One region of the Pectobacterium parvum genome, then DNA from elsewhere that is predicted to be linked to it. Evidence: predicted binding sites of a transcription regulator. Region 1 holds the regulator's gene; each other region holds the start of a gene.
What was found. Region 1 encodes PurR, which represses purine synthesis genes. Its sites were predicted from a motif close to CANGCAAACGTTTGCNTG; they were not measured.

Region 1 (10,142 bases):
GCTTTATATTTATCTGCCGTTTCTTTGATCAGCGGTTGCAGTTCACCGCGCTGAAACATTTCTACCACGATATCACAACCGCCAACCAGCTCACCGTCAACCCACAGCTGTGGGAATGTCGGCCAGTTTGCGTATTTCGGCAGTTCAGCACGAATGTCTGGGTTCTGCAAAATATCAACATACGCAAAACGTTCGCCACAGGCAGATAACGCCTGAACCGTCTGTGCAGAAAAGCCGCAGCTTGGCAATTTCGGGGAGCCTTTCATGTACAGCAGAATCGGGTTTTCAGCAATTTGGCGCTGAATTTTTTCAATTGTCGGTGTCGTCATCTTCTTGCTTCCTTAATTCTATAGGATGGCTAACGTCCAAAACGCTAGCCATGAGCCGCCGTCAGAGGTGCTACGACAGCGACATTGACTCAGTGATATTGTACCGATGCCACTAGCTACAAAAAAACGCCATTTTTTGTAGGGTTATTTTTTTTCCTGAAGGCCTTCGTCATTGATGAAATCAGCGCCAGAAAACGCTGATAAATCAATCGAAAAAATAACTATTAACGTTTTTTCACTATTCTGTATGAATAAAGCGACCGTGCCCACTTTTTTATGACGCCGTTTTCAGGAATACTGTGAGGATTGAGCGAGTTAAGGATTATGTTCGGTCACTGTTAATATGCGCTTATTTATTACTCTTTTTATATTATTTTTCAATAATCTATCCCTGAACATCGTTCAGGCTGCGCCGCATACCCCGCATTCTGCGCCGAAGAAAAGCGCCGTGGCAGAAACGAATAAGAAAAGCCGCCAAACAAAGGGTAATGCTAAATCCCCGACGCCGATCAAAAGCAAAAAACCAGAATCTACCGCCGTCAGCAATAAAACCAAATCCCGCACCGCGAGCAAAGTGACAGAGAAAAAGCCGTCACGAACGCAAAGCAGCACGCCCGCGCTAGTGAAAAAAAATCTTAAAAAGCTGAAGCCTGAAGAAGAGAAGCAAACAACCGCCCAAGCCAGAGTCAAAACCGGACTGAAGAAGACCGCACTCAAGGGGAAAGCGGATAAAAATCCAGCGCCGACAGAAAAAGGAATGGCGCTAAGCGCTGCGCATAAAAAACGCTATCAGCATGCCAAAACGACCGCAATGAATAAGTTGATGAGTCAGATAGGCAAACCTTACCACTGGGGCGGCTCCTCTCCTTTTACCGGATTCGACTGTAGCGGACTGGTTTATTACGCCTACAAAGATGTCGTTAAGATCCAAATTCCACGCACCGCAAACGAAATGTATCACCTGCGTGATGCTGCTCCGATTAAAAAGAGTGAGCTGGAAAGTGGCGATCTGGTCTTCTTCCGCATCAATAATCGTGGCGCAGCCGATCACGTCGGGGTTTATCTGGGTGAAGGGAAATTTATTCAGTCGCCGCGTACAGGCTCAGATATTCGTATCAGCAAGCTGAGTGAAGATTATTGGCAGGAGCACTACGTTGGCGCACGTCGCGTGGTGACGCCGCAGACGATTCGTTAAGAGACAGGTTGTACGTAGTAAAGAAAAGCAATGTGAAGAAAACGATCCAGACACGTTATGGCATCATCAACGTGTCTGAATATCTAACCCGCCCAGAGGCACCCTTCGGTTAGTTCATCACCGCAATAAAACTAAACGCGATGATCACAGCCAACGAGCCAACGGTTGTTAGCAAAGACATCTTCAGATCTGTATCCATAAATTACTCCTTATTAACGAACAAATTTTATCTGAAAGCTTCATCTGAAAAGACACCACCATTCACAGCCGAACCCGCTTAGGTAGTTAAAGCTACAAATAATAGGGTTATTACGATTCTTTCATAATTGTAGCGAAAAATCTCGGACGAATGCATCACTAATAGTATAAATTAGCCCTTTCACTTTCATGATAAATCGGACACAATCCGCTGTTTATGAAAGCGCTGCGTATCAGTCGAAAAACGTCAACCCAGATCCCTTCGGTATAACATTCGGCATTCTCCTTCTGAAATCCTGTTTTTTAGCTTAGAAGAAGAACATTAAACGTAGGCAAACGATTAACAATATACTTACGTCTGTAACAGGTAAGTTCAGGAGTCATTTTTAGATGGCAACGATTAAAGATGTGGCAAAACGTGCTGGCGTTTCCACCACAACCGTATCGCACGTGATCAATAAAACACGTTTCGTCGCCGAAGAGACTAAGGCAGCCGTCAGGGCAGCAATCAAAGAATTGCACTATTCACCCAGCGCCGTCGCCCGCAGCCTCAAAGTTAATCACACTAAATCTATCGGCTTGCTGGCCACTTCCAGCGAAGCCCCCTATTTCGCCGAGATCATTGAAGCCGTTGAAAACAGCTGCTACGCCAAAGGCTACACGCTGGTGCTGTGTAATTCGCATAACGACATCGGCAAGCAGCGCGCCTATCTTTCCATGTTGGCGCAAAAACGCGTCGACGGCCTGTTGGTGATGTGTGCCGAATATCCGCCCGAGTTATTAGGTATGCTGGAAGACTATCGCAGCATTCCGATGGTCGTGATGGACTGGGGACAGATGCACAGCGATTTTACCGATACGATTATCGATAACGCCTTTGAAGGCGGTTATATGGCAGGTCGTTACCTGATTGAACGTGGCCACCGAGATATCGGCGCCATCCCCGGTACTCAAGAACGCAACACCGGCAGCGGACGCTACCTCGGCTTTTTGAAAGCATTGAAGGAAGCCGACATCACCGTGCGTGACGAATGGGTGGTTCGGGGTGATTTTGAACCGGAATCCGGCTACAAAGCCATGCATCAGATCCTCGCACAGAAACAGCGACCTACAGCCGTATTCTGCGGTGGCGATATCATGGCGATGGGGGCTATCTGTGCGGCAGATGAACTGGGTCTGCGCGTACCGCAGGATATTTCGGTGATCGGTTATGACAACGTGCGCCACGCGCGTTTCTTTACGCCTGCGCTGACCACCATCCATCAGCCAAAGGAGCGTCTGGGTCAATCTGCGTTCGCTATGCTACTGGATCGCATTACTAGTAAGCGGGAAGATGCGCACGTCATTGAAGTGCATCCGACGCTGATTGAGCGCCGCTCGGTTGCAGACGGCCCCTACCTCGACTATCGCCGCTAGCCGTAGCCATTCTGTACAGACGATTTTCTTATTCCTGCTGCTTCCCCTCTCTGCTTCAGCCAATTCTCTTGTATGCTGGCTGAAGCAGTTCTAAATTTAATACCGTGTTTCATTTTCTCTGGTGACAGCCGATACCTCGGCTGCGATAAGTGTTGTCCTGGTGTGTTTTACGATACTTTTGCATGTGAAAAGTTAAGGAGACATGATGGGTTTACCTTATACAGAAGAATGGGATCCTGATACCGCGCCTTGGTTCCACATCGTGCAGGGCATGCTGGCCGCCGCGAATATCACCATCAACGGCACTCGCCCTTTTGACATCCGCGTGACCAACCCCAATTTCTTTAAGCGTATCCTGCGTGAGGGATCGCTGGGGCTGGGAGAAAGCTACATGGACGAATGGTGGGAGTGTGAACGGCTGGATATGTTTTCCCATCGCGTTCTGCGCGCAGGGCTGGATACTCAACTGCCCCGCCGCCTCCACAACCTGACGCGCGTTGCCCTCTCCCGCATCACGAATTTGCAATCCCGCCGACGCGCTCAGGTTGTCGGTAAAGCGCATTACGATTTAGGTAATGATCTCTTTACCCTGATGCTAGATCCTTACATGCAATACTCCTGCGCTTATTGGAAACAGGCGCAAACGCTGGAACAGGCGCAGGAAGATAAACTCACCATGATCTGCGAAAAGCTCCAGCTAAAATCAGGAATGACGCTGTTGGATATCGGCTGTGGTTGGGGCGGGCTTGCCGAGTTCGCGGCACGCCACTACGGCGTGTCAGTTTACGGCGTCACTATTTCCAGAGAACAGCAGATGTTGGCACAGCGACGTTGTCAGGATCTGAACGTCATCATTGAATTGCAGGATTATCGCGATCTCGAGCGGCAATTCGATCGCGTGGTGTCAGTTGGCATGTTTGAACACGTCGGGCCGCGCAACTATGACAACTACTTCCGCGTCGTTCTGCGTAATCTAAAACCCGACGGGCTGTTTCTGCTACATACCATCGGGGCCAATAAGACTAACCCGCACATCGATCCCTGGATTCATAAATACATATTCCCCAACGGCTGTATTCCCTCCATACAGCATATTGCACAGGCGAGTGAGCCTTATTTGGTAATGGAAGACTGGCACAATTTCGGTGCTGATTACGATCGTACATTAATGGCCTGGCACGCTCGCTTTCAGCAGAACTGGCCACCGCTTTCCACACGCTATACGGCCCGCTTCCGCCGGATGTTCAGCTACTATCTTAACTTTTGTGCAGGGGCTTTCAGAGCAAGAAACCTTCAGCTCTGGCAGGTCGTGTTCAGCACGGATGGGGTCGAAGGTGGATTGCGCGTTGCGCGCTAACAGCATTGTGTGTTGACAGAAAATCGTGTGCTGACAGAAAAGAGAAAACCGGACGGTAGAAACGCCGTCCGGTTTACCAGAATGTGCAACGTAGAATTACTCTTCCTTGCCGAGATCGCTCGCCTGCTTGCTAGCCAACACGCGCTCGACCGTATCGACCACGGCCTGTGTCTGCGGATCGATTTCGATATTAATGCGGTTTCCCAGACGCTTCTGTCCCAGCGTGGTGCGGTTCAGCGTTTCTGGAATTAAATGCACGCAGAAACGTCCACGGGTCACTTCTCCCACCGTCAGGCTGATACCGTCAATTCCAACGAAGCCTTTATGTAGCACGTATTTCATCAGCGCTTCATCTGCAAGGCGGAACCAAATCTGATGGTTATTCTCTGAAACCTGAATCTTAACCACTTCCGCGGTACACATGATGTGGCCCGACATGACGTGCCCACCGATCTCGTCACCGAATTTCGCGGCTCGCTCAATATTCACGACATCGCCTTCATGAATATCGCCCAGATTCGTTAACCGCAGCGTTTCCTTCATGAGATCAAAACTGACACGATCGCCGTCAACAGCGGTGACCGTCAGGCAGCAGCCATTATGCGCCACCGATGCGCCGGGCACGAGCCCTGGCAACAACTCAGGCGGGAGCTGGACAATGTGCGTGCGAAAGTTGGATTTTTCTTCAATCGACACCACCGGCGCGGTGCCCTGAACAATACCGGTAAACATGCGGTTTGCCTCTTAAAAACAAAGAAATGACTCTGTGCAGTGTGCCCGATATTTCGCGGAAAACCAAACCGGAATGCCGTATACCGCATAGCTATCGAAACCGTAGCGTAACAAATAGAATATATTCTCTTCCATGCTGGTTTACTTTCGTTAAGTCGTTACAATAATGCTCGCTTTACCCCGATCTGTTTTTCATATCTGAGTCATTTACCCTGCTATTACGTTAGTCATTCAAGGAAGGTATCCGTGCAACAGTATCTGACAGAAGCGCGTAAATTATCGGCGCTTGCTGTTCCTGTCATTATTGCGCAAGTGTCCCAAACGTCGATGGGTGTAGTTGACACCATCATGGCCGGTGCTTATAGCGCCACCGATATGGCCGCCGTCGCCGTGGGAACCTCTATCTGGCTACCCGCCATTCTTTTTGGTCATGGTCTGCTACTGGCGTTAACGCCCGTTGTCGCACAGCTCAACGGCTCAGGCCGACGCGATCGTATTTCTCATCAGGTGCGACAGTCTTTCTTTCTCGCCGCCATCATTTCTGTGCTTACGATGCTGGTGCTGTATCAGGGGGAATACGCCATCAACCTGATGAGCGACGATTCGCCTGAGCTGGCTGCGAAAGCCATCGGCTATCTGCATGCGCTGCTGTGGGGCGTTCCCGGCTATCTGTTCTATCAGGTTTTACGCTGCCAGTGTGAAGGGCTGTCCAAAACCTATCCCGGCATGATGATTGGGTTCATCGGGTTGTTAATCAACATCCCGATCAACTACATCTTTATCCTCGGTAAATTTGGCATGCCCGAACTAGGTGGCGTCGGCTGCGGCGTGGCTACCGCCTCGGTTTACTGGATCATGATGCTGTTGATGATGCTTTATACCCGACGCGCCTCCTGGCTACGCGATATCCGCTCGCACCGTCCCGCATTCCGTCCAGACGTTGCTGTGCTGAAGCGCCTCTTTGGCCTCGGTTTACCTATCGCGCTGGCACTGCTTTTTGAAGTGACACTATTTGCCGTGGTGGCGCTGTTGGTGTTGCCGCTGGGCGTCGTCGATGTGGCCGGTCACCAGATTGCCCTGAACTTCAGCTCGCTGATGTTCGTTCTTCCGCTCTCGGTTGGCGTCGCCACGACCATTCGCGTCGGGCATCGCTTAGGAGAAGGCTCGGTTGAGAACGCCCGCATTGCCGCGCACACGGGTATCATGGCGGGTGTGGCATTAGCCTGCTGCACAGCCATTTTCACCACGCTGCTGCGTGAGCCTATCGCCCTGCTCTACAATCAGGATCCGCTGGTTGTGGCGATGGCTTCTCAGCTCATGCTGCTGGCCGCCGTTTATCAAATTTCCGATGCCGTTCAAGTGATCGGCACTGGCGTTTTGCGTGGCTATAAAGATACCCGTTCAATTTTCTATATTACCTTTGTCGCCTATTGGGTATTGGGATTACCGAGCGGTTACCTGCTGGCCTTGACGGATACCATCGTACCGCGCATGGGGCCTGCGGGCTTCTGGTGTGGTTTCATCATTGGCCTGACGGCAGCGGCAGTGATGATGGTGACGCGGATTCGTTTTCTCCAGCGCCAACCCGCCGCACGGATTTTAGCGCGCGCCGCCCGCTAGATAACGTTTCACCCTGCTTTATACCCTAAATAATTCGAGTTGCGTGAAGGCGGCAACCGAGCGACAAATCGGTCTTACCGATTTGAACAGCGCTAGCGCTGGCCCGAAGGGTGAGCTTCATTTATGAGGCTCATTAATCCCCAGGAGCTTACTCAGGTAAGTAACTGGGGTGAGTAAGGACAACCAACGCACAAGCGGCTTGAAGTATGACGGGTATCGTCGAAAAAAACGACACAATGGATACAACCCCAGCAATCGCACTGGCAAGAGCACAAAATTGCATTTTTCCTCTTGCCAGCTTTCCCCTTGCTCGCTACTATGCGCCTCGCTGTCGGACAGGCAGCACGGTATCTCAATGCGTTCATAGCTCAGTTGGTTAGAGCACCACCTTGACATGGTGGGGGTCGTTGGTTCGAGTCCAATTGAACGCACCATTCCTTCTTCGCAGTACCTCACTCAGTTCGTTAATCCACTAAAATCTCTGTTGAATCTGCACTCATGCTTTTCAGCAACATCGCTCTCATTCCACCTGTGTTCGCACAATCTACGTCCATTTGACCTGAGTCAAAAGCAATACAATGAAGCGCCACAGGTTTGGTAAACATTGGCGGTTATGATAAAGGAAGCGGCACAGCGCCCCCGAAAATACCTCACAGTGGAAATACACCACAGCGGAAAATGATGCTCCCTGCGCAGTAATGCCAGTCAGTTAAGCAACTGACTGGCTGTTTTTCTTCGCTTTTCGATATTTATAAGGCCTTTCTTTCACCACTCTCGGGAAGGTTCTTTCTCTTCTTATCGGCAGCTTCACCATCTGTCCCATACTCTCCAGATCTCGCAGTAGTTCAGGGATACGACCCGGCGATGCACCCTGAAGCGTCATCAACATCCTCATGACCAGCCCGCAGGATTCTGAGAAGCTCAGCTGATTTGGCCAGTAACCTTTCAGTTGACTGGCCATTTTAATCATCTGATATCTCACGAGATTATACGCCAGCAGCACACCCCATAACTCCTGCTCCACAAGTTCCGGTTTTTTGCTTCTCAGTGTCAGTCTGCTCAGTTGCATTGTCTGTTTGATTTCACGGTAACCCAACTCGATTTCCCAACGGTGACTGTAAAGCTCAACCATTTCACCTCCCGGATAACGCATGCCATCAGTCATCGAAGTCAGTAACTGATAGATTTTTCCTTTACGGCTATAGGTCAGTAATCGGGCTGTCACTTCTGTACTCAGTCCCGGCCATTTTTTGCGGGATTGTGGCGTAGTTTTCAACTGTACCAGATGATCGCCTTTTCCCAGTTTCCGGGTACCTCCTCGTAACGGGTACCTTTCTTAAGCGGTATCATCCAGTGTCGGTGTTCTCCCGCACGCTTCCAGGCATTCAGCAACCCTAATGAGTAATACCCTTTATCGAGCAGCGTCAGCGTATTATCTGCGGTCTGGTCTATCAGTTGCTCAGCCAGGGTATATTCGCTGTCTTTCATCGTACCGAAGGCTGCTGCGGTTATCAGATGGCTGGTCAGCTCCATCTGACAGACCATTTTGACCTGCGGGTAGGGGCCAGGTTGGCCGCAGTAAGTCTGGCGCGGGAAGGCGGTATCATTTTCAGGTGTTTCCTGTGTGCGCCAGACGACGCCATCCATCGCCAGTAACGTCAATCCACACCAGTGGGGATGCGCCACAGCGTTGTGCCACAAGTGAGCGGTGTGCGTGAACACCCGTCGAACGGCGTCACTTCCGAGCCGCTGTCGAGCCTGGATAACCGCGCTGGGAGCAACAAAGGGACGGTTACCGGGCAGCATAATATCCAGCCGATTGACAATCTGATGAAGCGGCTCCTTACGTTCAAGCGCCATGCCGACAACGCACCAGACCATCATTTCGAGAGGAAGACGGCGTTTACGCAGGGTGACCACGCCGGACTCAGCAAGGCAACGGGCAATAAGTTCTGGGTCAAGAAAGTCGCCAAGAGAAGTCAAAGGATTACGGGTCGAATCGTAACGTGAAACGAGGTCGATGGCCTGAGAGATACGCATAAAAAATCCGGAAATGAAGAACACTTCCGGATTCTTACACAGCTATTGGATCGTTCAACTGATCCTTAACTGATCAGCATTACTCCCTGCGCAGCATGATCGCCAACGCGAGGAGCATAATCTCTTACTCCGCCAGATCGAAGCGATCCGCATTCATCACTTTCACCCAGGCAGCAACAAAGTCATTCACAAACTTCTCTTTGCTGTCGTCCTGTGCGTAAACCTCAGCGTAAGCGCGCAGAATGGAATTGGAGCCAAAGACCAGATCCAGACGCGTCGCAGTCCATTTGACTTCACCCGTTTTACGATCGCGGATTTCATACAGGTCTTTACGGTACGGTTTCCACGTGTATTTCATATCGGTCAGGTTGACGAAGAAATCATTCGTCAGCGCCCCTTCACGATTCGTAAACACGCCGTGTTTTGTGCCGCCGTAGTTGGTCCCCAGCACACGCAGGCCGCCAACCAGCACTGTCATCTCTTTCGCCGTCAGCCCCATCAGTTGGGTACGATCGAGCATCAGCTCTTCCACGCTCACGGCATAGTCTTTCTTCAGCCAGTTACGGTAGCCATCGTGGATAGGTTCAAGGACGTCAAAAGACTCTGCGTCGGTCAGGGCATCGGTGGTGTCGCCACGTCCCGGAGCAAAAGGCACGGTGATATTCACGCCAGCCGCTTTCGCCGCTTTCTCAATCCCCACATTACCCGCCAGCACAATGGTATCGGCCACGCTGGCCCCCGTTGCGGCGGCAATACTTTCCAGAACGACTAACACACGCGCCAGACGATCAGGTTCGTTCCCTACCCAGTCTTTCTGCGGAGCGAGGCGAATACGCGCGCCGTTGGCACCGCCGCGCATATCGGAACCACGGAATGTACGGGCGCTGTCCCAAGCGGTTGCGACCAGTTCACTGATGGAAAGGCTACTTTCTGCAATGCGTGCTTTGACCACATCAACATCATAGTCGGTACGGCCAGCCGGAACCGGATCCTGCCACAGCAACTCTTCCTGCGGCACATCTGGACCTACGTAGCGCGCTTTCGGCCCCATATCGCGGTGCGTCAGTTTGAACCATGCTCGGGCAAACACTTCGGAGAAGTACGCCTGATCCTGATAGAAACGCTCGGAAATTTTGCGATATTCCGAGTCAACTTTCAGCGCCATGTCGGCATCGGTCATCATCGGATTGTAGCGGATAGACGGATCTTCAACGTCAACCGGTTTGTCTTCTTCTTTAATACTGACGGGCTCCCA
Region 2 (10,142 bases), 2.1 Mb from region 1:
TGCTGGGCAACGCCAACGAAATAGCAATGACCATCACGGTCAGAAAGGTAGCCAGCGGCTGACGCAACATATCAGCCAGCGTATTCGTCCAGGCATAGCGCCACTGTTCCTGCCAGCCGCCGCGCAGCGCTTTGGCTTTTGCGACAGGCTTTTTCGCATTACGGACGTTATTCGCCATTGTGGTTTCCCCCCACCATGCGACCATCCGACAGCGTCAGCACACGGTAATTACGGCGGGCGATCAGCCCAGTGTCATGCGTCGCCATCAGGACGGTAACGCCAACGCGATTGAATTCTTCAAACAGGCGCAAAATGCCTTCTGACAGCGCTTCGTCGAGGTTGCCGGTCGGTTCATCCGCCAGCAACACCGCGGGTTTGTTCACCACCGCGCGCGCAATGCCAACGCGCTGCTGCTCACCACCGGACAGCTGGATAGGATAATTTTTCGCTTTATCCAGCAGGCCAACTTTGTCCAGCGCGGCGGATACCCGGCGACGGATATCCTCACTGCTGGCACCCGCGATGATGAGCGGCATCGCGACGTTGTCATAGACCGTGCGTTCCATCAACAGATGGTGATCCTGAAAGATCATGCCGATCTGACGTCGCAGGAACGGGACTTCGCGCTTTTTCAGGCGGCTGATATTGTGGCCGCCAAACAAAATCTGACCCGCGCTGGGACGTTCAATGCCACAAATCAGTTTCAGCAGGGTACTTTTCCCTGCGCCGGAATGACCGGTCAGGAACGCCATTTCCGCTGGGCGCAGATGGAAATCCACTCCTTGCAATGCCTGACGCCCACCGAGGTAAGCTTTACTGACCTGTTCAAAACGAATCATCCGTTTTAATCCTCTCGGGCAAAAAGTGCCTCAATAAAATCGTCGGCCTTGAATGGCCGTAAATCTTCAATACCTTCACCTACCCCAATATAGCGGATAGGAATAGCGAACTGGTCGGCAATGGCGAAAATCACCCCGCCTTTCGCGGTGCCGTCCAGCTTAGTTAAGGTAATACCCGTCAGTCCAACCGCTTCATTAAACAGTTTGGCCTGACTCACTGCGTTCTGCCCGGTGCTCGCATCCAACGTCAGCATCACTTCATGCGGCGCGTCTTCATCCAGCTTCTTCATCACGCGCACAATCTTTTTCAGCTCTTCCATCAGGTGCGCTTTGTTCTGCAAGCGACCGGCTGTGTCCGCGATCAGGACATCAACGCCACGCGCTTTCGCTGCCTGAATCGCATCGAAAATCACCGATGCCGAATCCGCACCGGTATGCTGTGCCACCACCGCCACGTTATTGCGCTGTCCCCAGACTTGCAGTTGCTCGACCGCCGCCGCACGGAAGGTATCCCCCGCCGCCAGCATTACGGATTTGCCCTGCGCCTGGAACTGACGTGCCATCTTCCCGATGGTGGTGGTTTTACCCACACCATTAACGCCAACCATCAGAATGACATACGGCGTTTTGCCTTCGATATTCAGCGGGGCGTCCACCTTAGCAAGAATCTCCGCCATTTCTTCTTTCAGCTTCACAAAAAGCGTATCAGCATCTTTCAGTTGGCGGCGGCTGGCGTGCTCCGTCAGGCTGCCGATGATCTTACGGGTCGTCTCAACCCCGACGTCGGCAATCAGCAACTGTTCTTCCAGTTCGTCAAACAGATCGTCGTCGATTTTCTTACCGCGAAACAATCCGATAAATCCGGAACCGAGGTTCTGGCGCGTTTTCACCAGACTGCGTTTCAGACGAGCAAAGAAACCTTCTTTCGTAGGACGTTCCTGCTCTTGCGCCACGACAGGCACATCGTCTGGCTGCACCTGTTCTGGTTCTTCATATTCTTGCTCTTCCTGCTGCGCAACGTCCGGCTCTGCATCAACCACCGTCGCACTTTCGGAGATCTCAGTCTGCACGATCGGATCGACGACATCCCGATCGAGAACGTCATGGTCGATCGCGTCACGATCGTCGGTTGCGGAAATAATGGGGGCAGACGCGACAGGTTCAGAGGCAATAGGCTCAGAAACATTGGCTTCTGGCACAACGACGGCCGGTTCGTCAGCCGCTGCGGTAACGTCACGCTCGGCGACCGGTTGGATCAGCGCTTCCGCTTCAACCTTTATGTTTTCTTCAACAACAGACGCTTCCGGCAGCGGTTTCTCTACCGGCTCCGGCGCGTGCTCAACGGTCTGGTGAGCCGATGCAGCAGCATCCGACTCCGCCGCTGACGGCTGTTCTTCAACAATAATCTTCTCTTGAACAGTCGGCTTATCTTGAACAACAGGCTGCTCTTGCGGTTGCTCTTGTTGTTTTTCTTCCTGTTTCCCTAATCCCAGCCAGGAAAAAAAACCGCGCTTCTTTTCTTTTGACATGTGCGATCGCGCTCCACGCTGCTCACCGCAGCGAATCAATCAATGAAAATCATATTTAAACAACAAGTTTAACACTTTCCTGCCGACAGCAACACGCAGCCAACGGGGGCAATGACAGACAATTCTCGGTGCTGCCGACAATCTTCGTAACGAAAGGCAATGTCCGTAACGAAGTGTGTCAAACACCGCACGTTATCGAAAGCCCGCAGACAGCACAAAATTTTGAGTTAAGCGCCTTAACGTCCATCTTAACATTCCCTCTACACGTAACCGCCGCTAGAATAGCGCCAGAAATTTCCTGCCCGTATCCACACCACGATGATGCGGCACAACAATAACCCTGTGAGCTATGGCTAAAAAAAATGCATCGTCAGCCGCCGGACAAATCCGAATTATCGGTGGTCAATGGCGCGGCAGAAAACTTCCGGTTCCTGATAGCCCCGGTTTACGTCCCACCACCGATCGCGTGCGGGAAACGCTGTTTAACTGGCTGGCTCCCGTCATTCAGCAGGCACGCTGTCTAGACTGCTTTGCCGGCAGCGGCGCGCTCGGGCTGGAAGCCTTATCCCGTTATGCTGCACACGCCACATTATTGGAGATGGAGCGTGCAGTCGCGCAGCAGTTAACGCAAAATCTGGCATTGCTTCGGGCGGAAAACGCCGAGGTGGTCAATACTGATGCCCTGAGCTGGCTGGCGAAGCCAGGCACGCCGTTTGACGTCGTGTTTCTCGATCCACCGTTTCGCAAAGAACTGCTGAACAACACGCTTGCCCTGCTGGAACAACAGGGTTGGCTGGCACCCGACGCGTGGATTTACGTGGAAACCGAGGCGGAAAATGCGCAGTTGACTATCCCGGAGAATTGGCAACTGCACCGTGAGAAAATTGCGGGTCAGGTCGCCTACCGTTTATACATTCGTCAATGATCTTCGCAGCAACGTAAGGGTAAGAGATGATTTTGATTAACCTTGGCAGGCTATTGATGCTGGGCGTGTGGGGATTTTTGTTGCTTAACCTGATTCAGCCATTCCCTAAGCCGTTGAATATCTTCATGACCGTGGCGATGGTGTTTATGATCCTGATGCATGGTTTTCAACTGCTGCTGTTAAAATCCAGCCAGCCGAAAGACAGCCCCGCGCTGAACCGCGCACTTCAGGCACGCATTTTCCTTTTTGGCGTGTTTGAACTGCTGGCGTGGCAGAAAAAGCAGCCTAAGCCACCGAAGTCGTAATCGCTACTTCTGCTGGGGCACAAAGCGGATAAAGCGTGTGCCCTTTAGCTGCAACGACCCCTGAATGCCAGTATCAAGCTGGTGATAATCCGCGTTCTCAAGGCGCAACGTGATGATCGCGCCGCCGGTAATCGGCCTGAACGTGACCTCATAAAGCATATCCTCTACAACCATCACCTGATGTTCGTGCGCCCGTCGACGGCTACGGGGAAATTCGCGTTTGTGTTTCACCTCGGCGGCCACGATCCGCAGCGGAGCCGCGTCATTCTGCGCTTCCCGCTGGCGTTGGCGTCGATATTGCCGCGCCGCCAGCACCACAATCGCACCGACGGCCAAGGCCAACAGCCAGGGAAAGTCACTCATCAGGGTTTCTTGCCGGGAAGATAAGGGAACGCGGTAACGTTATTGCCTAAATCAGAAATGCGGGCGCTGCCTTTTTCCGTCACGGCATCGATGCGAATGATCGCCTGTAGAGGAATAAAACTGCGGCTAACGCCGGAGAATTCCGTTTTCAATTTCTCGGTTGACGGGTCAACCAACACCGTAGACTGGCTATCAAACACGAAGTCGGCAATTTCAATAAAACCGAATAGGCTGCTCTGCACCAACTCACGCACGTAAAGCTGGTAATTCTTACCGTTATTTATAAATTGAATACGATAAAGCGCGGATTCATTACTCATTCAACACAATGCTCCCTTCTAGACTTCACGGCGCCCATCTACAATAAAAACAGGCGATAACATAACATGAAGCTCACAGAAGTCGCATCCGTCTCACCTCGTGTTGTTTAACTTCCCCACAATCCCCTACACTGAACAAAGAACGGCTTATTTTTATCCTGACACAAACAAAAACACAAAAAGGACACGCTATGCTTTGGTCATTTATTGCTGTGCTTTTTTCTGGTTGGTTGTATGTGGACGCCAGCTACCGTGGTCCAACGTGGCAACGTTGGTTATTCAAACCGGTCACGATGCTACTGCTGCTGGCTCTGGCTTGGCAGACGCCACTGCTTGGCGTGCCGGGCTATCTGATTGTGCTGGGGCTGCTGGCAACGCTGGTCGCAGACACCCTGCTGTTGCTGCCAACTCAGCGCCTGCTTTACGCATTTGGTGCCTATTTTCTCTCACATCTTCTGTACACCATTAGCTTTTTTACCGGACAAATTTCACTCACGTTCTTCTGGCCGCTGGCATTAATGCTCGTCATTCTGGCCGCGATCCTGATCGCTATTATCTGGGGACGGCTGGAAGCACAGCGCTGGCCCGCCTGCGCATTTATCATCATGACGGCGCTGATGGTCTGGATTGCTGGCGAGCGGTATTTTGCGCTGGGGACAAACGCGAATTTCTCCCTGCTGACGGGCACCGTACTGCTATTTATCGCCCATGCGGCCTGGCTGATTCACCATTACCGTTTTCCGTTCCGCGCCCATCAGGCGATTGTGGCAGCGGGCTATTTTGGCGGCCATTTCCTGATCGTTCGCTCCCTCTATTTCTGACGTTCGCGGCACTCACGAAAATCTGGCTAAGCATTGAGCGGCGGTGTAAAGTTCCTGATGAGAATCGTAATCACTAAGAAACTATTCCAGTAGGCGTTATTGGTGCAGCCAGTTTGGACTCGGACAGCGCGCAGAAACCGGAGCGTACAGTAGTACGTGAGGATTTCGAGCACTGCCCAGGTTCAAAATGGCAAATGAAATAGCCCTAATGGGATTGGTTCAACAATGGAGGAAGATATGCACTCTCATCAACATAACCACAGCACTGAGAAATCAGCCTGCTGCAATAACAGCGTTCATCACGCGCCACGCAGCGCCAAAAGCTGCTGCAACGAGCACACGCAGCATTCAAATCACGCCGACCACAGTTGCTGTTCAACCAAACACACGTCTGACGCCGTAGTGCAGAGCGCGAGTGGCACAGATCAGTCGTCGTCAGACAGCGGCGGTAGCGCGGATTCAGATGACCCCGACGGCGGAGACAGCGACAGGCCCCGATCCCACCAGCGTTTCAGTTGGAAAATCAGCGGGATGGATTGTCCCAGCTGCGCACGTAAAATCGAAAATGCAGTAAAAAATCTCACCGGAATTGAACAGGCCAAAGTGCTGTTCGCCACCGAAAAATTGGTTGTTGATGCCAACACCGATATTCGACTTCAGGTTCAACATGCCGTTCAGCAAGCGGGTTTCACCTTGCAGGACACCGCACTCCCTCTCGCTCCACCCGACACGTCGACCGTACGTCGCTTCGTACATGAATATGGTTTCTTAATACTTTTCACTCTGCTGGCTGCTGCAAGCTGGGGACTTTCCCTGCTAAGCGAGCGCGGCGGGCAGATCGCGTTTATCGCGACCACGATTGTCGGGCTGATTCCGATACTGAAGAAAACGGTGCAGCTCATTCGCACGGGCACGCCCTTCGCGATTGAAACGCTGATGAGCGTGGCTTCCATCGGGGCGCTCTTGATTGGCGCCACCACCGAAGCCACCGTCATCCTGCTGCTGTTTATGTTGGGCGAACATCTGGAATCTTACGCGGCAAACCGCGCACGACGGGGCGTAACGGCGCTGATGGCGCTGCTTCCCGAAGATGCCACGGTCGTCGGCAACGGGCAGCGACGCCTCGTTCCCGTTGCCAGTCTGGTTCCCGGTGACGTGATTGAAGTCGCGCCAGGTGGACGACTCCCCGCCGATGCCGAGCTCTTGAACAGCGACGCCAGCTTTGATGAAAGCGCCCTGACCGGTGAATCGGTTCCCGTTGAGCGTACTCCGAGTGAGAAAATTGCCGCAGGCAGCCTGTGCGTCGATCGGGTCGTGCAACTGCGCGTGGTGTCACAGCCGGGCAACAGCGCTATCGACCGCATTCTGCAACTGATAGAAGAAGCGGAAGAGCGCCGTGCGCCGATAGAGCGCTTCCTCGATAAGTTCAGCCGTTACTACACGCCAGCCATCATGCTGCTGTCGCTGCTGGTGATTCTGGTACCGCCGTTGCTGCTGGCGCAGCCGTGGCAAGAGTGGATTTATCGCGGCCTGACGCTGCTGTTAATTGGCTGTCCGTGTGCGCTGGTGATCTCAACCCCTGCGGCGATTACGTCCGGGCTGGCCGCCGCAACGCGTCGTGGGGCGCTGATTAAAGGCGGTGCAGCGCTGGAATCGCTGGGCAGCATCAAGACTATCGCATTCGATAAAACGGGCACGCTGACGGAAGGCAAGCCGCAGGTGACGGACGTATTGCCCGCCGCTGGCGTTAGCGCAACGGCGCTGCTGACGCGCACCGCCGCCGTGGAATCCGGCTCACACCATCCGCTTGCCAAAGCCATCGTCCAGCATGCGCGCTCCAGCAGCACGTTCCTGCCAATGGCGGAAAACCGCAAAGCGCTGGCAGGAGTCGGCGTGGAAGGCACGATAAGCGGCAAGCGGATTCAGGTCAGCGCGCCGACTCGCGTCGCGCCCGATCTGCTTGATGCCGACTGGTTGCAACGGGTTGAGGCGCTGGAAAACGAAGGGAAAACCGTCGTGGTGGTGCAAGAGGACGATAACCTGCTCGGCGTGCTGGCGTTGAGCGATACGCTACGCCACGATGCGCGTGAAGCGCTGGATGCTTTGCAGCAGTTGGGGATTCGTGGCGTCATGCTCACGGGTGATAATCCCCGCGCAGCAGCAGCGATTGCGGCGACATTAGGGATCGATTACCGCGCCAGCCTGCTCCCTGCCGATAAGGTCACGGCGGTCAGCGAATTGAGTCAGCAGCATCCCGTGGCGATGGTTGGCGACGGCATCAACGACGCACCAGCGATGAAAGCCGCAACGATCGGAATTGCGATGGGAAGCGGTACGGATGTGGCGCTGGAAACGGCCGATGCAGCCTTAACGCACAGCCGCCTGACCGGGCTGGCAGCGATGATTAGCCTGTCGCGGGCGACGCAGCACAATATTCGCCAGAACATTGCCATCGCGCTGGGGCTGAAAGCCGTCTTTCTGGTCACCAGCATTCTGGGCATTACCGGACTGTGGCTGGCGGTACTGGCGGATTCCGGCGCAACCGCGCTAGTCACCGCCAACGCGCTGCGGCTATTGAGAAAACAGGACTGATATTACCGTTGCTGGCTGTGAATTGAAGGATCGAGATACACGGAGCGACCACGGGGCGAGGCCTCCCTACGGGAACCTCATCCCCGTGTTTCTCCTAATCACACACGTCAACGAACGATATAACGCACTGAGTATTATTGGCCTTTGCGCAGCAGATACCGATAGGGAAGTTGTTCGGTCTCCTGTGACAGAAGCTCATGCTCCATGAACACACAAAAACCGGGAATATCGCGGGTTGTGGCAGGATCGTCGGCAATAATCAGCAGCGTTTGCCCGGTTTCCATCTGGCGTACGGTCTTACGCACCATCATTACAGGCTCAGGGCAGCGCAGTCCCTGTGCATCAAGGGTTTTATCCGGGTTGGTAAATGGATCGGTCATCAACGTTCTCAGTACAGGAATCAAAAAACCGCCTTAGTTTACGCTGAGGATTTCCCGACGCAAGCGACGACAACGTTTGCGCAGAAAACAACCATCTTTTCCTGGCAAAACACATTGCATTAACGAAGCAATTGCGTATTATGCCGCCGCGTTGCAGCATAAATCTGCACGTTATCTCTTGGGTTCCCTAACCCCAATAACCAAAAAGGTCACATCATGTATCGTTTTACTCCCCAGCAGCGGCTTACGGCGCTGATCTGGCTATCGTTGTTCCATGTCCTGATCATTACGTCGAGTAATTATCTGGTCCAGCTTCCGGTATTGATTTTCGGTTTTCATACCACCTGGGGCGCGTTTACCTTTCCGTTTATTTTTCTGGCAACTGACCTGACGGTACGGGTTTTCGGTGCGCCGCTGGCGCGTCGTATTATTCTGACCGTGATGGTGCCTGCGCTGGTGATTTCCTATCTGGTGTCGTGCCTGTTTTATCAGGGATCGTGGCAGTCGTTCGAGGCATTAAGTCAGATAAATATCGTCGTGGCGCGTATCGCCTGCGCCAGCTTCATGGCTTATGTTCTTGGTCAGATTCTGGATGTTCACGTCTTCAACCGCCTGCGCCAGAAACGCGCGTGGTGGGTTGCGCCGGCGGTGTCGACCGTGTTTGGTAATTTCAGCGATACGCTGGCCTTTTTCTTCATCGCGTTTTACCGCAGCACCGATGCCTTCATGGCGGCAAACTGGGTTGAAATCGCGATGGTGGATTATGCCTTCAAGCTGCTGATCAGCCTGGCATTTTTCCTGCCGATGTACGGCGTCATGCTGAACATGGTGCTCAAACGTCTGAGCGAGCAGAAAGGCACACCCGACTATCACTCCGTCAGCAGCCACCATTAATGCCAATCGGGCGGCCATCTGCGCCGCCTTTTCCCCCACAGTCACTCATCGTTTTGTAAAAATAACGCAGGTACTAACAACGGTTTGCAACAACAAAATGCTTGTTTTTGCTATCTGAATAGGGTGCCATACTGTTATTACCTGTTTAAAACGATTATCTGTTTCAAAAACGAGAGAAAGGGATCCCATGTCGAATGTAATCAAATACCTCGGTGTCGGCTTGCTTGTCGGCCTGCTTGCTGCCTGTGATGGCAAAACGGATGACGCTGCAAAATCGGGCGCACAAGATAAACCTGCCGCAGAAGCTGCCGCGAGCCAGAACATTGAATTAATGGGTGGCAAGGTGGCGTTTACCCTGCCGGCCGATATGCGTGATCAAAGCGGTAAAGTCGGCACGCAGGCGAACAACATGCACGTTTACGCCAATGACAATGGACAGAAAGCGGTCATCGTGATTCTGGGCGACAACACTACGGAAGAGTTAACCGTGCTGACACAGCGTCTGGAAGATCAACAGCGCACGCGTGACGCCAACCTCCAGGTCGTCACCAACAAGACCATCGACGTTGACGGCAAGAAGCTGCAACAGCTCGACAGCATTATCACTAGCAGCGGACAGCAGGCTTATTCCTCTGTCGTGCTGGGTAAAGTGGAAAACCAGCTGCTGACCTTGCAGATCACGCTGCCAGCCAACAATCAGCAACAGGCACAGAGCGAAGCAGAAGGCATCATCCACACTCTGAAGCTGAAGTAATCATCGTTATCGAATAACAGTAGCCACCAAGGTGGCTACTGTTATTCGATGGCTGTGCGCTGGGTCAGTCGCCACGTCAGCGCTAAGCCGCCTAGCCCCAGCAGCGCCGCCGCCAGATAAATAGAGGCGATACCGGTATAAGCCATCAGCACGCCCGCCACCGGCCCGACGATGCCCAGCGATAAATCGAGAAATATCGTATAGGTTGCCAGTGCACTGCCCTGATTCTGCGGTGATACCGCCTTAACGGCGACAACGCCTAATGCCGGGAACACCAGAGAGAACCCCGCCCCCGCGAGAAACGCACCGACTTCCGCCATCAGCGGCTGCGTCGCCCCCCAGACCAGCAATAACCCGACGATTTCAACCACGAAGCACGCTATTGCCACGCGCAGTCCGCCAAACCGCTGAATACTGTTA
Region 3 (10,142 bases), 1.7 Mb from region 1:
ATTTTTCCATGATCAGCTCGCGGCACCCCGCAGGCTGTCAGATTGCGTGTTCTTCCTATCGGGAGGGGAACGTCACCACGTCTTTTTGCTCGGCGCGATAGATTTTCACTTTATGTCCGCCGGACCCTACGGATAGTGCTCCGTAGATATCGGTCGCCAGCGGAACCGTGGTCACATGTGGTCGCCCTGTGGCCGGATCGACTACATCATCCAGATCGGCACTGCGCAGTGCCAAATGCAGAATGCCCAGCTCTTTGGCAACCGCCAGCGCTTCAGCCTGCTGCGGCGTCACTTCCAGCGTCACGGTTTGATAGGTTGCAGGACGAGAACGCACGGCAGGCTGACGGCTTTTGGCGGTGGCATCAAGCACCGTACCGTCTTCCTCAGCTTCAAAGCGTGGGTATACCGGCGTACCGGTTTTATCGTTCAGCGCCAATACGCGTAAATCGCGCACGATCGTTTGTGATGCCAGCAGCGGCATCACAACAGGCTGATTACGGCTTGCAGGTAGCTCTGACTGATCGTCTCGTCTCATGCTGAGGATCACATCAACACGATCGCCAGCGGACACTAGCCCGGCATTACTCGCAATAGCGCTGGTAGGAACGGAGATAGCACGCATCCCTTTACGCAGCACAGCAGCAACGAAGCCCGGCTCATTGGGGTTCACAACAGCATTACTGCTGAGCCACGCGCCTTCCTTCACCGTTTCACGCAGGGTCGCGCCCAATAGCGGGGACTTGCTGTCCGGCCCGCGAACGAAGTTAAACGCACGGGAAACCGATTCATCCGTGGTCTGCCAACGCAACGAGGTAGAATCAATGAAATCACCGGGATGCAGATCTTTCGCGGCCACCAAAACAGCAGTTTTTTCCGGCGCTTTAACCACGACCGGAGGCGGCGCAGGGGGTTCAGAAGAGAGATGGCTACGCACCATCAGCGCAACAATGCCTGCCAGAACGAGCGCGCCTGACAGTACGTATGTAGAGTTCACTTTCATTTCAACTTGCCTACCCTAGCGTGTGTGTCTTAAAGCTGCGACAGAATTAAAACAAGGGAAAAATCAGGACATATATCGCGCCGAACGCAATGGCGACGCCGTAAGGTATGCCTTGAGAAAGATCGGCGGGCAACGCGGGTGGCATAGGCAACCGACTCTTGAATATCCGGTTGGTGGTTTGAATGCCCATCGCCACCGCTGTGGGTACGGTATTCAGCAGCGGCAGGCTAAGCGCCAAAACACCGCCAGCCAGTGCCGTCACCATGACGAAAACGATCTGGTGTCCTTGCCCGACCCACAGGCACAGCACACTCATCAGCTTGACATCCCCAGCGCCTAATCTGCCGGTGAGGAAAAGCACAAATCCCACAACCAGTACTGCCGCCGCGCCTGGCAGCGCCCAGAGCGTTTTGCGTAGTGCCAACATATCTAACGCACCGTCTTGCAGGACATGTGAAGCGCTGAAAAACAGCCAGCCCAGCAATAAAATCAGTACCGCCTGATTCGTAATTTTGCGTACTAACAGGTCGGTACTGATACACCACAGCAGGCACCCTATCAGCAGTACCGTCTGCGGCCAGTGCACGTAATCCGCCATCTCTCGCTTATTTCGCTGCGCCGGATGTACCGCCGCTGGTGCCCGTACCGGTAATTTGATCGGCGATTTGGCTGAATTTCTCATTCAGCGCTTTCACGAAGATACCGTCGCCGCCGAAAATAGCGCCGATGGCTGCCGCCATTGCCGCCGCAAGAATGCCGTATTCGATTGCCGTTACACCGCTCTCGTCACGCAGGAAAGAACGCAATTTTGCTTTCATGTTTTTCATGGGAAGACTCTCTAATCCGCAGGCAAAGAAATCATGGCCTACTCGGAAATTCGGGGGGTGCCATGATGATAATAAGATTAATAATGAGACTTATTATCAAGCGCCGCAAGCAGTAGAACATTAATATTCGTTAATCTTTCCATACAAAAAATTATCAATATAAATCAATAATTAACACACTTTACATTGCAGGAAAAATTAATAAATATTCATGTTTTTTGCAGGGATATTCATAAACGTTCAAGAGAAAATGGTCGCGGCAAGCAGGGAAAACCCACTCACCACGCATCGTATTCATCGAGAAAAAAGAGGATTAGCAGCGATTAAGGCACAGATAAACGTTCAGGCCCGGCTCTGAGGAGTCCAGATAGAGCTTGCCACCGTGCAGGTCGGTAATCGCCTGAACCAGTGATAATCCCAACCCGTAGCCGGACTGAAACCAGGTATCCAGCCGCTGAAAGCGCTGTAGCGCTTTGGCATGCAGCGCGGGCGGAATGCCCGGACCACGGTCAGCAACACTCAGGGCGATCCAGCCACGATACAGCGTCACGCTCAACGTGATGTATTTACCCTGCGCCGCGTATTTCAGTGCGTTCTCCACCAGATTAGCCAGCGCCTGAAACAGCAGCGCCCGGTCGCCAAAGAGCTGAATGCCGGCTTTGATTTCAATCTTCAGACGACAGCCGCGCTCTTCCGCCAGCGGCTGATAATATTCGGCAATTTCTTCCAGCAGCTGGCGCGCTTCAATGTTCTCAAACTGGTGCACGCAGCGCCCGCTTTCGATTTCACCGATGCGCATCACGGTACGGAATAGCCCGAGAATTTTATGCACCTCGCCCACCGCCAGATTCAATTCATCACGAATATCGTTATCCAGCCCTGCCCGCTCCGTCAGGTTGAACAAGCGATTTTGCAGATGCGTCAGCGGCGTACGTAGTTCATGCGCGACATGGCTGGAGGTGCTGCGCACCTGCTCCATCAAGCGCTCAATCCGTTCCAGATTCTGGTTAATATCGGCACTCAGGCTGTCAAAATCATCATCGTAAGGCGACAGCGGCATACGCACCTGTTGCTCACCGCTGCTGTAGCGATGCAGCGCCGCGCGGATTTTCTCCACGCTGCGCAAGCGGCGTAAACTGAAATGACGGCTGACAAACAGGCAGAAAAGCAGTACGACAAACAGTCCGGCCCCCGCCACAAGCGGGATTGTCCTCACCCGTTCTAACATGGGTCGAATGTTGTAAGCGGTAAACAGTACGCCACCGTCATCCAACATCACGGACAAACCGATCAGATTGGGATCGTCAGGGCTGGAAATTTCGGCTTTAAGACAGCTGACATCCATCTGGCAATCGGTATGCTGCCGCATTTCCAGAGGGTGCGAGTTTGCAGAATGGGGGGGTAAAGGATGCGTTTTTAGAAGATGATTGTGATACAAAATATCACCGTGTTTATCCATTACCAAAAACAGCGGTAATTCATCCCCTTTCGCTCGATTATCCTGCCGTAATTGCGTAATCAGGCTATCAGCATTCGTTAAACGCGACTGCATCGAGTAATCGTAAATATTACCCAGAATAACTTCGCGGACATGCGTTCTAATCAGCGTTTCACTTAATGAACTGAAGCCGACAATACACATCAGCATCATCAATAAGAACAGAAAAACAATGGTTATTGCCTGGCGAAAATTAGAGGTGCATAAAAAGCCAGGGTATTGGCTTGCCCCCAGTAATTGCCAGTGTTTTATTTTTACCTGCCAGCGCTGCCCAAGCTTCTTTATTTTTATTTTATTCAGCGTGGCTGCCAACATCGGTTTTGTCCTTATCTACCGCGCCTAATGCGTAGCCCATCGCTCTCAGCGTTTTAATTAATGGACGCGGGAATCCTTTATCAATTTTTGCCCGCAGTTTTGACATATGAACGTCGATCAGATTGGTCTGCGGATCAAAATTGTAGCCCCATACGCGCTCTAACAGCATCGTACGCGTAATCGCCTGACCCGGGTTTTCCATTAATATAATCAGTAACTTGATTTCTTTATCGGTCAAATCGATACGCTTGCCGCCGCGCCATGCAACGCGCTGCATACGGTCAAGTTGCAGATCTTCAAAGCTCAGCATGGAAGGATTATCAACATGGCGTTTACCGCGCCGCGCCATAATATCCAGACGTAATCTAAGCTCATTAAAATTAAAAGGCTTGCCGAGATAATCTTCCGCACCAAGCTCCAACCCCCTCACCCGATCGACATCACGATCCAGCGCCGAGAGCAGCATAATAGGCGGATGACGTGAGCCTTGTAATTCACGTAATACCGTAAATCCATCCATGATGGGTAACATTCTGTCCAACAGAACGACATCATAAACTTCATCCTTGATTGCTTTTAATGCGTGTGCGCCATCGTGCACCATTCGGCAAGAATGGCCGTGGGAATGTAATTTAGACCCCAGCCAATGGCACAGCACAGAATCATCATCAACCACTAATACACGCATAATTTTCCCCTATAAACGTGGCTTATTACCTAATTAATTCAGGGTTAATGTCCGTTTATTTTTATCTGGTCCTTCAAACAGCCATTCACCCCACACGATGTTGATACCGTGCGGGCCGTTTTTTGCTTCTAAGAAAAGTCCTACGGATAATAACAATCATTATCATTTAGTGACAAGCAGTTTACAATCGCCTGACGTCGTTCTTAGACTGGACGCATAAAAAACATCCCCATCGCTTACGCCATGGGGATGCAGGGGAAAGAAAGAGAAGAGAAAGAAATCAACGCGGTAACGGGGATCGCCTCACCGCGTCTTACTCATTTTCGATCAGAAGCGCTTCCATCAGGTCGAGGTCGCGCAGCATTTTTTGTAATGTCTCATTGCTGATTTGCTGCGTGGCACGCAGGTGATACAGCTCCGCACGTTCGGAATTCAGCGCAGTCAGGCGAAAACGCCGCTCCAGATTCTCAATCAGCAAGCCATTTTCAGGATCGTCTTTATCAATGAGCCGTCGACGCAGATTGCCAATGACGCGTGCGCTGACTTCTTTCAGCACCTGCTCATCAATGTTTTCCTCTCGATCGGCGGCCAGACGCTCCTCCATTTTGTGCATACTTTTGATCGCCACTTCTGCCACTGCCATACGCGCCATGCGGATTTCTTTGGCATGCGCGGCCTTGTCCGCGACCACCACACCGCGCAGCAGAAACGGCAACGCCAGCACGCCACACAGCAGAGAAAACAAGATAACGCCCGTGGCGATGAATACCAGCTGATAGCGAGATGGGAACGCGGTGCCGTCCGTCAGCAGCAGCGGAATAGATAGCACACCCGCCAGCGTAATCGCCCCGCGCACGCCGGCAAAGGACGCGATCCACAGCTCGCGCGTGGAAAATTCGGCAAAGATCATCGGACGCTTTTTCTGGATGTGCATGCTGTATCTTTTCATCACCCACAGCCAGCAGAAACGCAGCAGCAGCAGAGCACCATAGATAATCACGATATCGGTAAACAGCATCCAGGTTTCAACTGTTGGATCCAATTCAGCCTGCGTCACCGAGGTTTCCAGAATGTCCGGCAATTGCAGACCCAGCATGATAAACACCATGCCGTTAAACACGAATTCCAACATCGACCACACGCCGTTCGCACGCAGCCGCATCGTCAGCGGCGCGCTACGAATCACGCCCGACTGCCCGATGGTCATCCCCGCCGCCACCGCAGCCAAAATGCCCGACACGCCGATGTGTTCGGCAATCAGATACGACGCGAAGGGTAACAGCAACAGCAGTACGATCTGCGTTGCGGCATCATCACCGCTCCAGCGGCTGATAGCGCGCAGCGATTTACCGAATAGCCAGGTCACGCCGACGCCCGCCAGCAGCCCACCCAGTGCAACCTGCATGAATTCCAGCGTCGCACCGGAAACCGTAAACACCATCGTGCCCATCGCAATCGCGACAGCAAATTTCAGTGACACCAGACCGGACGCATCGTTCATCAACGCTTCGCCCTGCAAAATGCCCATCAGCTTTTTCGGAATACGATCTTCACCGACGATGCCAGACAGCGCGACGGCATCCGTTGGCGACAGCACGGCGGCCAGCGCGAAGGCCGCAATCAGCGGCATGCCCGGCACCATCCAGTAGATGAAATAGCCGATACCCACCACGGTAATCAGCACCAGAACCAGTGCCAGACCAATAATTTCTCGACCGTGCTTCAGGAACTCACGCGTCGGCGTTTTCCAACCGTCGGCAAACAGCAGCGGCGGAATGAAGAGCACCATAAACAGCTCGGGATTGAAATCAACGTGCAAACCAAACTGGGGCCAGGCAAGGATGGCACCAAGCGCGATTTGCATTAAAGGCAGAGGGATTTGAAAAGGTAAAATGCGGGTAACGACCCCAGACAGGGATACCACCAGGGTCAAAATAAGAATCGTAAAAAATATTTCCATGCTTTCCTTAGACGTACTCCTAAATCAAAAAAATTCTGCCTGTTAGCGAGCAAACTGCTCTTCCATATTTAACGCATTTAGCTCGGTATGAAAATGGATTTCTGGGTGGAGAAGAGAGGTTTTATCCTAAATAATTCAAGTTGCAAGAAGGCGGCGACACAGCGAATCCCCAGAAGCTTACACCAGTAAGTGACTGGGGTGAGCGAGGACAAATTGGCTTAGCCAATTTGAACGCCGCTTGCGGCGGCCCGTCAGGGCGAGGCTCAGCGATGAGCCGAGTATTGCCAACGCACGTGCGGCTTGAAGTATGACGGATAATTACTTTACTGATTATCACACAAGTTACATCAACCTAAAGCCAATAAAAGGGCACATAAAATCGCGTTTGGCGTGAGAAATGCTAAGGAAGGGAAAGAAGAAGGAAATACGAGGAATGACAGACCTTCTGGACGGCGCCAGAAGGTCTGTTGGAAAGGATTACAGCGCCCAGCCGCCAGCGTAGAACACCACCAGCGCGACAGCGATCACCACGGTGCCAATGTTCAGTTTACGCCATTCGCCAGAGAAGATGCGGCCTAATACCAGCGCACCAAAGCCCAGCATGATACCGGTCACGATGTTACAGGTCAGCACGATGAATACGGCACATACCAAACCGGACATGGCATCGACGAAGTCATCAAAGTTCAGTTTGGAGACGTTGCCCAACATCAGCAGGCCGACGTACATCAGCGCAGGTGCAGTGGCATAGCCAGGCACCAGATATGCTAACGGAGACACAAACAGCAGCAGCAGGAACAGCACACCGACAACAGTTGCCGTTAAGCCCGTTTTACCACCGGCTGCCGTACCCGCTGCGGATTCGATGTAAACCGCTGCCGGAGACGTTCCGACCAGACTGGAGAAAATGCTGCTCACGGAGTCTGCGGTCAGGGCTTTACCACCGTTGATGATTTGCCCGTCTTTATCCAACAGATTCGCCTGTCCGGCGACAGCACGGATCGTCCCTGTGGCATCGAACACAGCGGTCATCACCAGCGCCAGCACGCTCGGCAGAACCATCGGCTGCAATGCGCCCATGATATCCAGACTGAAGATCAGCGACGAACCGTCAGCCGCTGTCAGGCTCGGCAACGCAAAGAAGCCCGCGTATTTTACATTCGGGTCAAAAATCAGCCCCAGAATAGAGATCACGATGATAACCAGCAGAATACCGCCCGGTACGCGACGTTTCTCTAAACCGATAGTTGCTGCCAGCCCCAGCAGGGACATAATGACGGGGAAAGAGGTGAAATCACCCAGCGCGACCGGCAGACCGTCAATCGGGTTTTTTACCACCAGACCGACACCGTTGGCGGCAATAATCAGCAGGAACAGACCAATACCAATCCCTGTGCCATGCGCCACGCACATCGGCAGGTTGCGCAAGATCCAAGAACGGATGCCCGTGACGGAAATGATGGTGAACAGCACACCCATCAGGAAGATCGCTCCCAGCGCAACAGGAATGCTGATTTGTTGTCCCAGCACCAGACTGAACGCGGTGAACGCCGTCAGCGAAATCGCACAACCAATCGCCATTGGCAGATTGGCCCACAATCCCAACAGCAGCGACCCCAGACCGGCAACCAGACAGGTTGCAACGAACACGGCGGTAGGCGGGAAGCCAGCCTTGCCCAGCATACTCGGAACCACGATCACGGAGTAAACCATCGCCAGAAACGTCGTCAGGCCCGCTAATACTTCCTGACGCACGTTACTACCGCGCTGTGTGATTTTGAAAAAAGCATCAAGCGTGCCTTGCGAGCCTGCCTGACGGGTGGTGTTTGACATGGTGGTATCCCCTGAAATGCCATTATTATTTAAGATCGATTCTGACGGTTACCGCGGCCTTGCTCCGCGAGCGCACCAACATTGCTGGTGCGGCATGAACCGTATATATCCGTCATTCTTCAAGCTGCACGTGCGTTGGCTGCGTTCAGTCACCCGAATCACTTACTCAAGTAAGCTCATCGGGATTCCCTCTCTTGCCGCCTTCCTGCAACTCGAATTATTTAGGGTATAGCCCGCACGCAAACGATTAACTCGCGGGATGCAAAGCTGGAAAACGTTGCTATATCAAGACACTGCTGTATCAAAAACAGGCTGAACTAAAACAAGCTGGATAAGACGGTGTCAGGCAATGTGAAGCGCGTGATTATCCCGCTTCACCTGCGCTTATTTCAACTGCTAATCGAGACAATTTACCTATCTCACTTCATCTGTCCGATAAGGAAGCGCACAGCCAGTACAGGTAATGCTCAATCAGGCCACTCGCTGAAAACGGCTCAGTATGAAGAAAAAGCAGAAAGGGTTTTTAGACGGAAATCAAAACAGTGGTTTACTCCTCACAAACTGATCGTTCATTTTTTTGTGATTCGCATCACAAAAAAGTTGACCACCCGTATCAGTGCGAGTATTCTTAAAAACGTGAACAGCATCACAGAAAACAAATCAACTAACAACGAGGAAATGACCATGAAACTGCTGAACAAAATCATCGCTATGTTTGAAAACATCAACATCAACTTTGGTACTTTCAACCAATAATTATTTAAGAATCGTGGGGGATAAAAAGATGCGCGTTGTCCGCAAAATCAATCAAATATTAAAAGCGTTGGGCAAAACCTACCGCGGTGTTAACCCCCACGCTATCTTCCGTTAATCGTACTTAAGTACGTTAACCACCATAAAATGGCTGCCATCCGGTAGCCATTTTTGTTTCTGGTATTCTGCATGCCTCACGGCGCGACATACGGATGGTGCTGACGCCAATGCTCGGCGATATCCTGACGACGACAAATCCACACTCGCTCATGCTGTTGAATATAATCCAGAAAACGCTGCAACGCCCGAAAACGGCCTGGCCGTCCTAGCAAACGACAGTGCATCCCGATAGATAGCATCTTAGGTGCGGTTTCCCCTTCCTCATAGAGCACATCAAAACTGTCTTTCAGATAGGTGAAGAACTGATCGCCGCTGTTAAATCCCTGTGGTGAGGCAAACCGCATATCATTAGCATCCAGCGTATACGGCACAATCAGATGCGGATGCACCTCACCATTATTTTTTTTGACCGTCATCCAGAACGGCAGATCGTCACCGTAGTAGTCGCTGTCGTACCAAAAGTTCCCATTATCGACAACCAACTGGCGGGTATTGGGGCTGTCGCGACCGGTATACCAGCCAAGTGGAGCCTGACCGAATAACGTCGTCAGTACATCAATGGCTTTATGCATGTGCTCACGTTCGGTATCGATATCCATGTGTTGGTAATGAATCCAGCGCCAGCCGTGACTGACCACATCATAATTAGCCGATTTGATCGCCTCGACAACCTCGGGATTACGCGCTAATGCCATTGCCACACCGAATACCGTCAACGGCAACCCGCGACGCTGAAACTCGTTATGGATACGCCAAAAACCGGCGCGCGGACCATATTCATACAGCGAATCCATCGACATATGACGATCGGCATAACTCGCAGCACCAATAATATCGGACAGAAACTGCTCGGATCCGGCGTCACCATGCAAGACGTTATTTTCCGCACCTTCTTCGTAGTTCAAGACAAACTGCACGGCAATGCGTGCATTTTCGGGCCAGTTGGCATGCGGGGGCTGCCCTGCATATCCGATAAGGTCGCGCGGATAATCGTTCTCAATGCCATACATCGTTGCAGCAGGTGCTGTGATCATATCCTTTCCCTTTTTTAACGCAGCGTACTAAACATACCGCTCAGCGGCTTGGCAATTGGGTAATCCAGATCGCCCTGCTTACTGGTCGTCAATCCCAGTGCCGACAATGACTCA

Region 2: tusA (sulfurtransferase TusA) is a predicted target of PurR. The motif match lies at 8,140-8,157, and genes of this name have one in related genera.
Region 3: LOZ86_RS04220 (NCS2 family permease) is a predicted target of PurR. The motif match lies at 8,358-8,375, and genes of this name have one in related genera.

Annotation. Positions count from the first base shown of each region.
Region 1 is NZ_CP087392.1:2,662,422-2,672,563, forward strand. Features, by position in the region: gene LOZ86_RS12015 (Grx4 family monothiol glutaredoxin) at 1-329, opposite strand, end outside; gene LOZ86_RS12020 (C40 family peptidase) at 673-1,524, shown strand; gene cydH (cytochrome bd-I oxidase subunit CydH) at 1,634-1,723, opposite strand; gene purR (HTH-type transcriptional repressor PurR) at 2,113-3,138, shown strand; gene cfa (cyclopropane fatty acyl phospholipid synthase) at 3,344-4,495, shown strand; gene LOZ86_RS12040 (riboflavin synthase) at 4,592-5,227, opposite strand; gene LOZ86_RS12045 (MATE family efflux transporter) at 5,474-6,847, shown strand; tRNA gene LOZ86_RS12050 (tRNA-Val) at 7,205-7,281, shown strand; partial or broken gene LOZ86_RS12055 (IS4 family transposase) at 7,557-8,887, opposite strand; gene katG (catalase/peroxidase HPI) at 9,012-10,142, opposite strand, start outside.
Region 2 is NZ_CP087392.1:86,920-97,061, forward strand. Features, by position in the region: gene ftsX (permease-like cell division protein FtsX) at 1-178, opposite strand, end outside; gene ftsE (cell division ATP-binding protein FtsE) at 168-839, opposite strand; gene ftsY (signal recognition particle-docking protein FtsY) at 845-2,368, opposite strand; gene rsmD (16S rRNA (guanine(966)-N(2))-methyltransferase) at 2,718-3,293, shown strand; gene LOZ86_RS00395 (DUF1145 family protein) at 3,323-3,598, shown strand; gene LOZ86_RS00400 (DUF2500 domain-containing protein) at 3,602-3,961, opposite strand; gene LOZ86_RS00405 (DUF1820 family protein) at 3,961-4,281, opposite strand; gene LOZ86_RS00410 (lysoplasmalogenase) at 4,473-5,102, shown strand; gene LOZ86_RS00415 (zinc/cadmium/mercury/lead-transporting ATPase) at 5,340-7,694, shown strand; gene tusA (sulfurtransferase TusA) at 7,829-8,074, opposite strand; gene LOZ86_RS00425 (7-cyano-7-deazaguanine/7-aminomethyl-7-deazaguanine transporter) at 8,291-8,968, shown strand; gene LOZ86_RS00430 (DcrB family lipoprotein) at 9,156-9,722, shown strand; gene LOZ86_RS00435 (MFS transporter) at 9,764-10,142, opposite strand, start outside.
Region 3 is NZ_CP087392.1:924,604-934,745, reverse strand. Features, by position in the region: gene cpaB (Flp pilus assembly protein CpaB) at 56-1,000, opposite strand; gene LOZ86_RS04245 (A24 family peptidase) at 1,047-1,598, opposite strand; gene LOZ86_RS04240 (Flp family type IVb pilin) at 1,606-1,827, opposite strand; gene LOZ86_RS04235 (sensor histidine kinase) at 2,141-3,640, opposite strand; gene LOZ86_RS04230 (response regulator transcription factor) at 3,618-4,328, opposite strand; gene LOZ86_RS04225 (Na+/H+ antiporter) at 4,642-6,288, opposite strand; gene LOZ86_RS04220 (NCS2 family permease) at 6,766-8,121, opposite strand; gene LOZ86_RS04215 (hypothetical protein) at 8,461-8,877, shown strand; gene puuE (allantoinase PuuE) at 9,069-10,028, opposite strand; gene LOZ86_RS04205 (aspartate/glutamate racemase family protein) at 10,043-10,142, opposite strand, start outside.